DNA from 3 places in the Actinomadura sp. NPDC047616 genome. Region 2 is predicted to be linked to each of the others. Evidence: riboswitches for the same ligand, from Rfam matches in the RefSeq annotation. Region 2 holds a riboswitch; each other region holds the start of a gene.
What was found. A riboswitch is a leader RNA that binds a small molecule or an ion and turns the genes downstream of it on or off. The one in region 2 is predicted to bind cyclic di-AMP.
Positions count from the first base shown of each region.

Region 1: another riboswitch for cyclic di-AMP. It lies ahead of ABZ801_RS41310 (C40 family peptidase); the one in region 2 lies ahead of ABZ801_RS07195 (hypothetical protein).
Region 3: another riboswitch for cyclic di-AMP. It lies ahead of ABZ801_RS04405 (hypothetical protein); the one in region 2 lies ahead of ABZ801_RS07195 (hypothetical protein).

Region 1 covers NZ_JBEYTB010000035.1:21,608-24,849, reverse strand. Annotated here, with positions in the region: gene typA (translational GTPase TypA) at 1-1,288, opposite strand, end outside; cyclic di-AMP (ydaO/yuaA leader) riboswitch at 1,484-1,668, shown strand; gene ABZ801_RS41310 (C40 family peptidase) at 1,709-2,683, shown strand; gene ABZ801_RS41305 ((deoxy)nucleoside triphosphate pyrophosphohydrolase) at 2,738-3,121, opposite strand; gene ABZ801_RS41300 (Mut7-C RNAse domain-containing protein) at 3,151-3,242, opposite strand, start outside.
Region 2 covers NZ_JBEYTB010000002.1:643,581-646,822, reverse strand. Annotated here, with positions in the region: gene ABZ801_RS07200 (M48 family metallopeptidase) at 1-111, opposite strand, end outside; gene ABZ801_RS07195 (hypothetical protein) at 212-1,480, opposite strand; cyclic di-AMP (ydaO/yuaA leader) riboswitch at 1,680-1,893, opposite strand; gene ABZ801_RS07190 (NlpC/P60 family protein) at 2,300-3,211, opposite strand.
Region 3 covers NZ_JBEYTB010000001.1:926,614-929,855, reverse strand. Annotated here, with positions in the region: gene ABZ801_RS04410 (S8 family peptidase) at 132-1,301, shown strand; cyclic di-AMP (ydaO/yuaA leader) riboswitch at 1,520-1,695, shown strand; gene ABZ801_RS04405 (hypothetical protein) at 1,699-2,643, shown strand; gene ABZ801_RS04400 (DUF2199 domain-containing protein) at 2,667-3,170, shown strand.

The sequences.
Region 1 (3,242 bases), on a different contig from region 2:
CCAGCAGCTGGGTGACGGCGCCCAGGTGCTCCTCGGGGATGTCGATGGTGAGCCGCTCGACGGGCTCGTGCTTCTTGCCGTCGATCTCTTTGGCGACGACCTGGGGCTTGCCGACGGTCAGCTCGTAGCCCTCGCGCCGCATGTTCTCCACCAGGATGGCCAGGGCCAGCTCGCCGCGGCCCTGCACCTCCCAGGCGTCGGGACGGTCGGTGGGCAGCACCCGGATGGACACGTTGCCGACCAGCTCGCGGTCCAGGCGGTCCTTGACGAGCCGGGCGGTGACCTTGGTGCCCTTCTCCCGGCCGGCCAGCGGTCCGGTGTTGGTGCCGATCGTCATGGAGATCGCGGGCTCGTCCACGGTGATCAGCGGCATCGGACGCGGGTCGTCCGGGTCGGCGATGGTCTCACCGATCATGATGTCGGGAATGCCGGCGATGGCGATGATGTCGCCGGGCCCGGCCTCGTCGGCGGGTTTGCGCTCCAGCGCCTCGGTCATCAGCAGCTCGCTGATGCGCACCCGCTCGACGCTGCCGTCGCGACGGCACCAGGCGACCTGCTGGCCCTTCTTGATGGTGCCGGCGTGCACCCGGCACAGCGCGATGCGGCCGAGGTAGCTGGAGGCGTCCAGGTTGGTGACGTGCGCCTGCAGCGGGGTGTCGGGGTCGTAGGACGGCGCCGGGACGGTGTCCTTGATCACCTGGAAGAGCGGCTCCAGGTCGGGCGAGCCGGGCAGCTCGCCGTTGCCGGGGGCCTCCAGGGACGCCCGGCCCGCGCGGCCGGAGGCGTAGACGATCGGGAACTCGATCTGGTCGTCGTCGGCGCCGAGGTCCATGAACAGCTCGTAGGTCTCGTCGACGACCTCGGAGATCCGGGCGTCCGGCCGGTCGGTCTTGTTGATCACCAGGATGACCGGCAGCCGGGCCTCCAGGGCCTTGCGCAGCACGAACCGGGTCTGCGGCAGCGGGCCCTCGCTGGCGTCGACCAGCAGCACCACCCCGTCGACCATGGACAGGCCGCGCTCGACCTCGCCGCCGAAGTCGGCGTGGCCGGGCGTGTCGATGATGTTGATGGTGAGCCCGCCGTGCCGGACGGCGGTGTTCTTGGCCAGGATCGTGATGCCCTTCTCCCGTTCCAGGGCGTCGGAGTCCATCACGCGCTCGTTGACGTCCTGGTTCGCGCGGAACGCCCCGGACTGCCACAGCATGGCGTCGACCAGCGTCGTCTTGCCGTGGTCGACGTGGGCGACGATCGCGACGTTCCGAAGGTCGTCGCGGGTGGAGATGGGCATGCGATTCTCGCTCTGGTGGAGGATCAGGGAGTCGCCGCGGAGCCGCGGCCGTCCCGATTCTACTTGCCGGTCCGTACCGCCCCAGCGAACCGCCCGCTGAATTCGTCCCATATGCCCCGGTTGCCGTGATTTACGGTTTCTTTGTACTCTCTCCGGACCCGGCCGTCCCGAGCCCGCCGGACCACTGCGCGGGCTGCGGCCGGACCGCCGAATCCCCCCACGGGGAGCCGGGGAACCACATCCCGGGGCGCCGCCGCCCCCGGGACTCGGGGTGAATCGACGCAGGTCGCACCGTCAGCAGTGACGCGCGCTCATGTCGTAGGGCGAACTCCCCGCCCGAACCCGTCAGCTAACCCGGTAGGCGGACGAGGAGAGGAGTGCACGCCCTTGCCCCCCGGTCACCGTTCACGGCGTGTCGCCGTGTCCACCATCACAGCGGCCGCCGCGGCCTCGGTCGCCCTGGGCTGGGCCGTCGCGCCCGCCGCCGCGACCGCCCCGGTCGCCGCGCCGCGCCTGGCCGATCCCGGCCGTCCCAGCGAGAGCGAGCTGCGTGAGCGGCTGGACGCGCTGAACACCGAGGCCGAGCGGCTCACCGAGCGGTACAACAAGACGCGCGTCGAGCTGGACAAGGCCCGGCGCGCCGAACGCGACGCCGCCCGGGCCGCCGCCGCTCTGCAGGACCAGGCCGCCCCCGCCCGCGCTGAGCTCGGCAAACTCGCCGCCGCCAACTACATCAGCGGCGGTCCGGACGCGCTGTTCTTCTCGACCGGCGACGCCAAGACCCTGTCCGCGTCGGCGTACCTGGTGCAGAACCAGACCGCCACGCTCGGACGCCTGCAGACGCAGATCAACCGGGCCAACCTGGCGCAGCGCGAGGCCGTCGCCAGGACGGCGCAGGTGCAGCGCGCCGCCGCGCAGGTGGAGACCGCCCGCAACGCCGCCAAGGCCAAGGTCGAGGAGGTCGAGAAGCAGCTCGACAAGCTCACCACGACCAAGGCCAAGGACCCCCGGACGGGCCTGTCCGCCACCATCAAGGGCTCCGGACTGCCCGCGAAGATGGCGCGCAAGGCCTACTCCAAGCTCGGCAGCCCGTACGTGTGGGCCGCGGCCGGCCCGAAGAGCTTCGACTGCTCGGGCCTGGTGGTGTGGGCGTACGCGCAGGTCGGCAAGAAGGGCCTGCCGCACTACACCGGCGCGCTCTACGAGCTGGGACGCAAGGTCGACCGCAGCGAACTGCGCTCGGGCGACCTGGTCTACTTCGGCGGCGACCTGCACCACATGGGGATCTACCTGAGCGACGGCAAGTACCTGCACGCCCCGCAGACGGGCGACGTCGTCAAGATCTCCAAGCTGTCGGACCGCTCCGACTACGCGGGCGCCAACCGCATCTCCTGACCCCGCCCGGACCGCGCCGGGCCGGTCAGGCCGTCCGGTCGGCCCGGGGCGGGTTCAGGCCGAGCCGTTCAGGTAGGGGCGGATCGCCTCGACGATCGGCAGGTCGCCGGGCAGCCACGCCACGTCGTACAGCTCGTCGGGGGCCAGCCAGCGCAGCGCCAGGTGCTCCAGCGGCTGCGGCCGGCCCTCGACCAGCTCCGCCGTCCACACCCGCAGGACGCTTCCCGCGCCGAGCGCGAGCGGCCAGTCGCCGCCGATCCGGTCACCGAGCGCGATCTTGACGCCCAGCTCCTCGTGGCACTCGCGGACCAGGGCGTCCCGGTCCGACTCGCCCGGGTCGACCTTGCCGCCGGGAAACTCCCAGCCCCCGGCCAGCTCCGGGGGCTCGCCGCGCTGGGCGGCCAGCAGCCGTCCGGCGGCGATGATCGCCGCGCCCACCACCACGTTGATCGTGACCAGCCCCTCTCTCAGGACGCGGCGCTGTCGACGGCGCCGCCCGTCCCCGGTCCCGGCGCGCCGGGCGAGGAGGCCGGGCCAGCGGCGCGGGCCGCCGCGACCG
Region 2 (3,242 bases):
GGCACGCCCCCGGGGGGCCTGCTCCGGCCGGGCCGGCCGGGGCGGTGGGTCGCTCGCCCGGGCGGCGCTCACCGGAGCGTCCGCCGTGTTCTCGCCGCGCTCGCCGCTCACTGCCTCGCCTCCGCACACGCCGTCCCGCCGTCCGGCTCGTCTCGTCGCCGGCCCGGTGCCGTCGGCCCGGTCTCGTCACCCGGCCCTGCCGCACGTCTCGTCAGCCCAGCTCCTCGCGCAGATAATCGCGCCACAGCGCGGTGAAACGGTCCGGGCCGACGCCCAGTGTCCCGCGCAGCGCGGTGTCCTCCGGCATGCGGCCCGCGGCCCGGTAGAGCCGGACCAGCGTGGCCTCACCGTACCGCTCGGCGATCATCCGGCACGCCAGCCACGCCCCCTGGTACGCCTGCGACAGCCGCGGCGAGGAGCCGTCGAAGTCGGCGCGGCCGGGGAGCCGGGCGGGCAGCCGCCCGGCGGCGACCTCGGCGCGCAGCTCGCGGGCCGCCGACCGGACGCCGACGTCGGCCCGCAGGTAGCCCACGTAGTCGGCCAGGCCCTCGATCAGCCACAGCGGGGTGCGGCCGTCGCGTGCCCCGCCGGTGGCCACGTGGGTCAGCTCGTGCGTCAGCACGACGTCGCGGCCCAGCTCGTTGAGGCGGGCGAACGCGGTGGGAGAGACGACCACGCGGTCGGCGCCGGGTCCCTCGGCGGTGGGCGCCACGGTGGCGACGGCGGCGATCTGGTCGAGGTTCTGCGACGGCCCGGCCAGCGCGGCGGCCAGCCGGGCGTCGGCGGGCACCAGCGCGACGGTGCGCCTGCGCCGGCCGTCGCCGGTCACGCCGGCGACGACGGGCACGGCCGCGTCCAGGCGGCGGGCGATCTCTTCCAGGCGCGGCCCGTCGCCCACCACGAGGGTGTGGCGGCCCCGGACCACGGTGAGCGGGCCGCCGTCGAAGACCTCGCCCTCGTCGGCCAGGCCGCGCGCGGAGCCGTCGCCCACGACCGTCCAGAAGCCCGCACGCGGCGCGAACGTCAGGTAGCGGATGCGGACGACGGATGCGTCGTCGAAGCCGCGCAGACGGTAGCTCAGCCGCACGCGGGCCACGGCGGTGCCGGGTTCGACCCGGTCGAGCGTCTCGCTCCACGACGCCAGCGGAAGCCGGAGCAGGTTGTCGAACAGGCGGCCCTGGGCGTCGCGGTACGGGGCCGGGGCGGTGGCGACCGTGGCCATGAAGGCGGTGCGGTCGCGTTCGCGTACGGCGCGCGTCCGGTTGGCCAGGACGGCCGCGACCGCGCGCGCGTCGGGCGCGGTGGTGGGCGTCGCGGAGGCCGTGGTGCGGGCGGGCGAGTCGGATCCGGCGGCGGTCAGGCCGAGGCCCGTCAGCAGGCATCCCGCGAGGGCGACCGCGGTCGCGATGACGGCCGCGCGGCGCGAGACCCGGCGGGCCGGTGTCCCGTCCGTCTCGGGGCGACCGTCGTCGTCCATCATGCGCGCGATCCTATGCGGGGAGCGGTGCCGCTCATGCGGCGTGACAGGGACGGGAAGACAGAACGGCGTGGCCGCCCGTCAGGGGCGGCCACGCCGCGGCAGAGACTGTGGTTCGGTCCGTCATGGACCCCGGAAGATGGAGACCGCCGGAATACCGGGGTGGCGGTCCGTGTTCTCAGAAAGAGTTCTCAGGTGGCGCTCACTCCTTCCAGACGCCTACCGGGTTAGCTGACGGGTTCGGTCGTGGAAGTCGACCTACGGCGCACATGTCCTCGACTATTCCGGGTGCGGGACATGGGCGCCGATTCACCCCGGAGCCGGCGACGGCCCGTACGGACGGGCCCGAGACGGCCGGCTCGGTGGGTCCCCGGCTCCACCCCGCGTGTTCGGGGCGGACTCGGCGGCCAAGCGGCGATGAACTTGTTCGGCTGGACTTGCTGAAGGACGGTCCCGGGTGCGGGATCCGTCCGGCCGGGCCCGGTGGGCCTCCGTGACGCGCTCACGGCGCCATGCACACCGAGGCGTGCGCACGTGCGGCCTGGGACCGGCGAGCGGGGAACGGCATCTGGCGGATGCCGCGGGGATGACGCGGCACGGTGTGCCGCTGCGGGGCGCGGCACCTGGCGGGTGCCGCGGGGGCGACGCCTGGGAGACGTCGCCGCTGGTACGGCGCCTGGCGGGCGTCGCAAGCGATCACAAAGTACCAAAGAGCGACGGATAGGCAAATACCCGACAAAAAGATCTACGGTCCAGGTCAGAGCGCATCTGACCTGGACCGTAGTCGCGAAAACGGGGCGGGGGCGAGGGGAGCGCGGGCCGTCAGACCCGTCCGGCGCCGTAGAAGTTCGTCCGGTAGTAGCCCGAGGTGATCGAGACGATCTCCACGTTCTTGCCGGTGCGCGGCGCGTGGATCATCTTGCCGCCGCCGATGTACAGCCCCACGTGCCCGAGGCTGTTGAAGAACACCAGGTCGCCGGGCTGCAGCGCGTCGAACGACACGCGGCGGGTCGCGGCGTACTGGCTGTTGGTGACGCGCGGCAGGTTCACCCCGGCCGCGCCCCAGGCGCGCATCGTCAGCCCCGAGCAGTCGTAGCCGTTCGGCCCCTCGGCGCCGTACACGTACGGCTTGCCGAGCTGCGCGTAGGCGAAGTTGATCGCCGTGCGCGCCGACCCGCTGGCCGGGCCGTTGTAGGTGGCCCCGCCGCCCGCGCCGGGCTTGTCGTCGCGCTCGCCGAGCCTGCGCAGCAGCTTCTTCTGCGCCGCGATCGACTTGTCGACCTCGGCCTTCTTCTCCCGCAGCTCCTTGGCCTTCTTGGCGACCTCGTCGTAGGCCGCCTGGGCCTGCGCCTGCTCCCGGCGCAGCCGCTGCGTGGAGGCCAGGAACTGGTCCAGCTCCGAACTGCGGTTGCGCGACAGGTGCGAGATCACCGCGGACTGGTCGAGGATCTTCTGCGGGTCCTCCGCGCCGGCGAACCCGACGACGTCGCCGGTGTCACCGTTCTTGTACGCGGTGGCCGCCATCTCGGCGATCTTGCGGCGCAGCTCGTTGAAGGTCTTCTGCTCGTCCGCGCCGGCCCTCTTGGTCGCCTGCAGCTTGCGCTTGGCGATCTTCAGGTCCTCGCCGACCTGGTTGTACTTCTCGACCAGCTGCTCGACCTGCTCGTTGAGCTTGGTCAGCTTCTTGCGGGCGTCGGCCGCGCTCGGCGTCGGCTCGGCATTCGCCGCCGCCATGGGCACCGTCAGGGACGCCGCCAGGGTGAGG
Region 3 (3,242 bases), on a different contig from region 2:
TGACCAGTTTCAGCCTAATTACCGGTTTTTTCGGTGAATTACAGGGCGTTCTCCAATAAAGTACCGGCTTGTCGACGCGCCCCGATCTTGGCCACGGGGGCCACGGGCGCGTCGCAGGCAAAGGAGACCCGGTGCGCCCTGTCCCCCCACGAAGATTTCTCGTCACCGGTGCGGTCACGGCCGGTCTGGTCGTCGTCGCCGCGCCGCTCTCCCTGGCCGCCGTCCCCGATCCCGTCCGGGTTCAGGTCACGGCCGCGCAGGGCACCCCCGTTCCGGGCAAGTACATCGTCACGCTCAAGGACGGCACCTCGGCGGCCACCACCGCCGGCCAGGTGAACGCGGGGTCGGTCCAGCGGTTCGGGGGCGCGCTCAACGGCTTCGCCGCCAAGCTCAGCGCCGCGCAGCTGGACAAGCTGCGCCGCAACCGCAACGTCGTCGCGATCGAGCAGGACCAGATCTACCGGGCCAGCACCACGCAGAACTCCCCCACGTGGGGCCTGGACCGCATCGACCAGCGCAAGCTGCCGCTGTCGAAGTCCTATTACTACAAGAACACCGGCAGCGGCGTGAACGCCTACGTCATCGACACCGGGATCGCCTGGTCGCACCCGCAGTTCGAGGGCCGCGCCAAGTCGGTCTGGAAGGCCCCGGCCTTCTCCGACGGCTGGGACTGCAACGGGCACGGCACCCACGTGGCGGGCACGATCGGGTCCAAGACCTACGGGGTGGCCAAGAAGGTCAACCTGCGGTCGCTGCGCGTGCTGGACTGCGAGGGCTTCGGCGAGCTGTCCGACGTCATCGCCGCCGTCGACTGGACGCGGAAGAACGCCGTCAAGCCCGCGGTCGCCAACCTGTCCCTGGGCGGCCCCAAGTCCACCGCGCTCAACACCGCCATGACGAACCTGTCCAAGTCGGGCGTCTTCGTCGCCGTCGCGGCGGGCAACGAGAACCAGAACGCCTGCAACACCTCCCCGGCCAGCGCCGGCTGGGTGCAGGCGGTCGGCGCGACCACCATCTACGACAACCGCGCCACCTTCTCCAACTACGGGTCCTGCGTGGACATCTTCGCGCCCGGCTACGGCATCAAGTCGACGTGGCCCGGCGGCGGCACGGCGTCGCTGTCCGGCACGTCCATGGCGTCCCCGCACGTCGCCGGGGCGGCGGCGCTGTACCTGCAGTCGCACCGCGGCGCCACGTTCCCGACCGTGCAGAAGTGGCTGAACGACAACTCCACCAAGAGCCGCCTCAAGCGCATCCCGAGCGGCACGCCCAACCGGCTGCTCTACAAGGGCACCGCTTGACCGTCGCAGTACCGCGGCTTGGGACCCCTGCCCGCCCGGGCAGGGGTCCCGCTGCGCGTGCCGCCGACGCGCTACGCTGCGGGGCGGCGGTCCGTCTTGTCTCGCAGTCCCGGCCATCCCAGGTTTCCCTTGGGTCTAATCTTGGCCAAGAACCGACCGGTTCCTTACAGTAGCCTTCGCCCACTGGGGTGGGCATGATCGCAAACCGATCGGCAGGCTGGCCGAGCCAGCCGAATCCCGCGGCCGTACTACGGCACGGGAACCGGGGACCCAAACGCCGGGCGGCCAGCCAGGTCACGTCGGCACCGGGGTGAATTCGCGGCCCCGCCGCGATAGGGCGGACTCCCGGCCCGAACCCGTCAGCTAACCCGGTAGGCGTCACAGGAGAGGAGACGACGTGGAGAGCCCGAGCTCCACCCGCCCCCGTCATGCCGCGCGGACGCGGCGCCCCGTCTTGGCTCTCGCCGTCGCCGCGGCGGCCGTCTTGGTGACGTCGGCGGGCACGGCGCCCGCCCAGGCGGACCCGGGTGACACCGGCCGGATGAGCAAGCTGAACAGGCAGATCGCCCAGCTCGACAAGGCGTACGGCGGCGACCTGGCCAAGCTCAAGGACGCCCAGTACGGCATCCAGAAGGCCCAGCAGAAGCAGCGCCTGCTCCAGCGGGACCTCGACGGCGCGCGCACCCTGGTGGCGCAGATGGCCGCCTCCCAGTACATGACGGGCACCACCGACCCGGCCGTGGCGGTGCTGGCCAGCGACGACCCCGACAACGTGCTCAACAACGCCAGCCTGGCCAGCCACGTGGCGTCCAACCAGGCCGCCAAGGTGCGCCAGATCGAGCAGCTGGTGACCGAGCAGAAGAAGGCGCGCGAGGAGTACCAGAAGAAGGTCGACGAGCTGGAGAAGGACATCGCGGAACTGCGCTCGCAGAAGCGCAAGGTCCAGGCGATGATCAAGAAGTTCAAGCCCGAGTCCCCCAGCTCCGGGATGGGCGGGGTCACCCCCCGCATGCTGAAGGTCAAGAACACCATCGACATCGAGTTCGGCCCGTTCCCGATCATCGGCTGCGTGCGGATGACCGGCGACCCGCAGGACCACGCCACCGGGCGCGCCTGCGACTTCATGGTCAGCACCGGCGGCACGATGCCGTCGTCGAGCGGCAAGTCCCTCGGCGACCGCACGGCCGAGTACGCCGTCGCCAACGCCAACCGCCTGGGCATCAAGTACGTGATCTGGCGGCAGCGCATCTACGACATGCGCAGCCCCGGCTGGCGCACCATGGAGAACCGCGGCGGCGTCACCGCCAACCACTACGACCACGTCCACATCTCGGTGTTCTAGGGGAGCCCGGCCTGTCCACTCACATGGGGTTCCACTGTTCGCACTGCGGACGGCACCACGACGAACTGCCGATGGCCTTCGCCGCACCGGCCCCGGACTACTGGGCCCCCGAGTTCGCGGCCGACCCCGCCAGCGAGCTGACCTCCGACACCTGTGTGATCAAAGGTCAGGCGTTCTTCGTCCACGGGCTGATCGAGATCCCCGTGGTCGACAGCGGCGAGATCTTCAGCTGGGGCGTCTGGGTGTCGCTCAGCCAGGACAACTTCACCCGCGCCCTGAAGCTCTGGGACACCCCGGGCAGGGAGGGCGAGCCCGCCTACTTCGGCTGGCTGTCCACGGAACTGACGCTCTACTCCCCCACGACGATCAATCTCAGGACCAACCTGCACACCCGCCCGGTCGGCGAACGCCCGTCCATCGAGCTGGAACCCACCGACCACCCGTTGGCGGTCGAGCAGCGCTCGGGGATCACGCGGGCCCGCGTTCAGCAGATCGCCGAGACCCTGCTCCACCCCGAAGCAAGGTAACCGCAACAACCCGCCGCCGGACGGACGTTCCGAGCACAAGAGACGGCGAAGGCCGCCGTCCGCTCGCGGCGG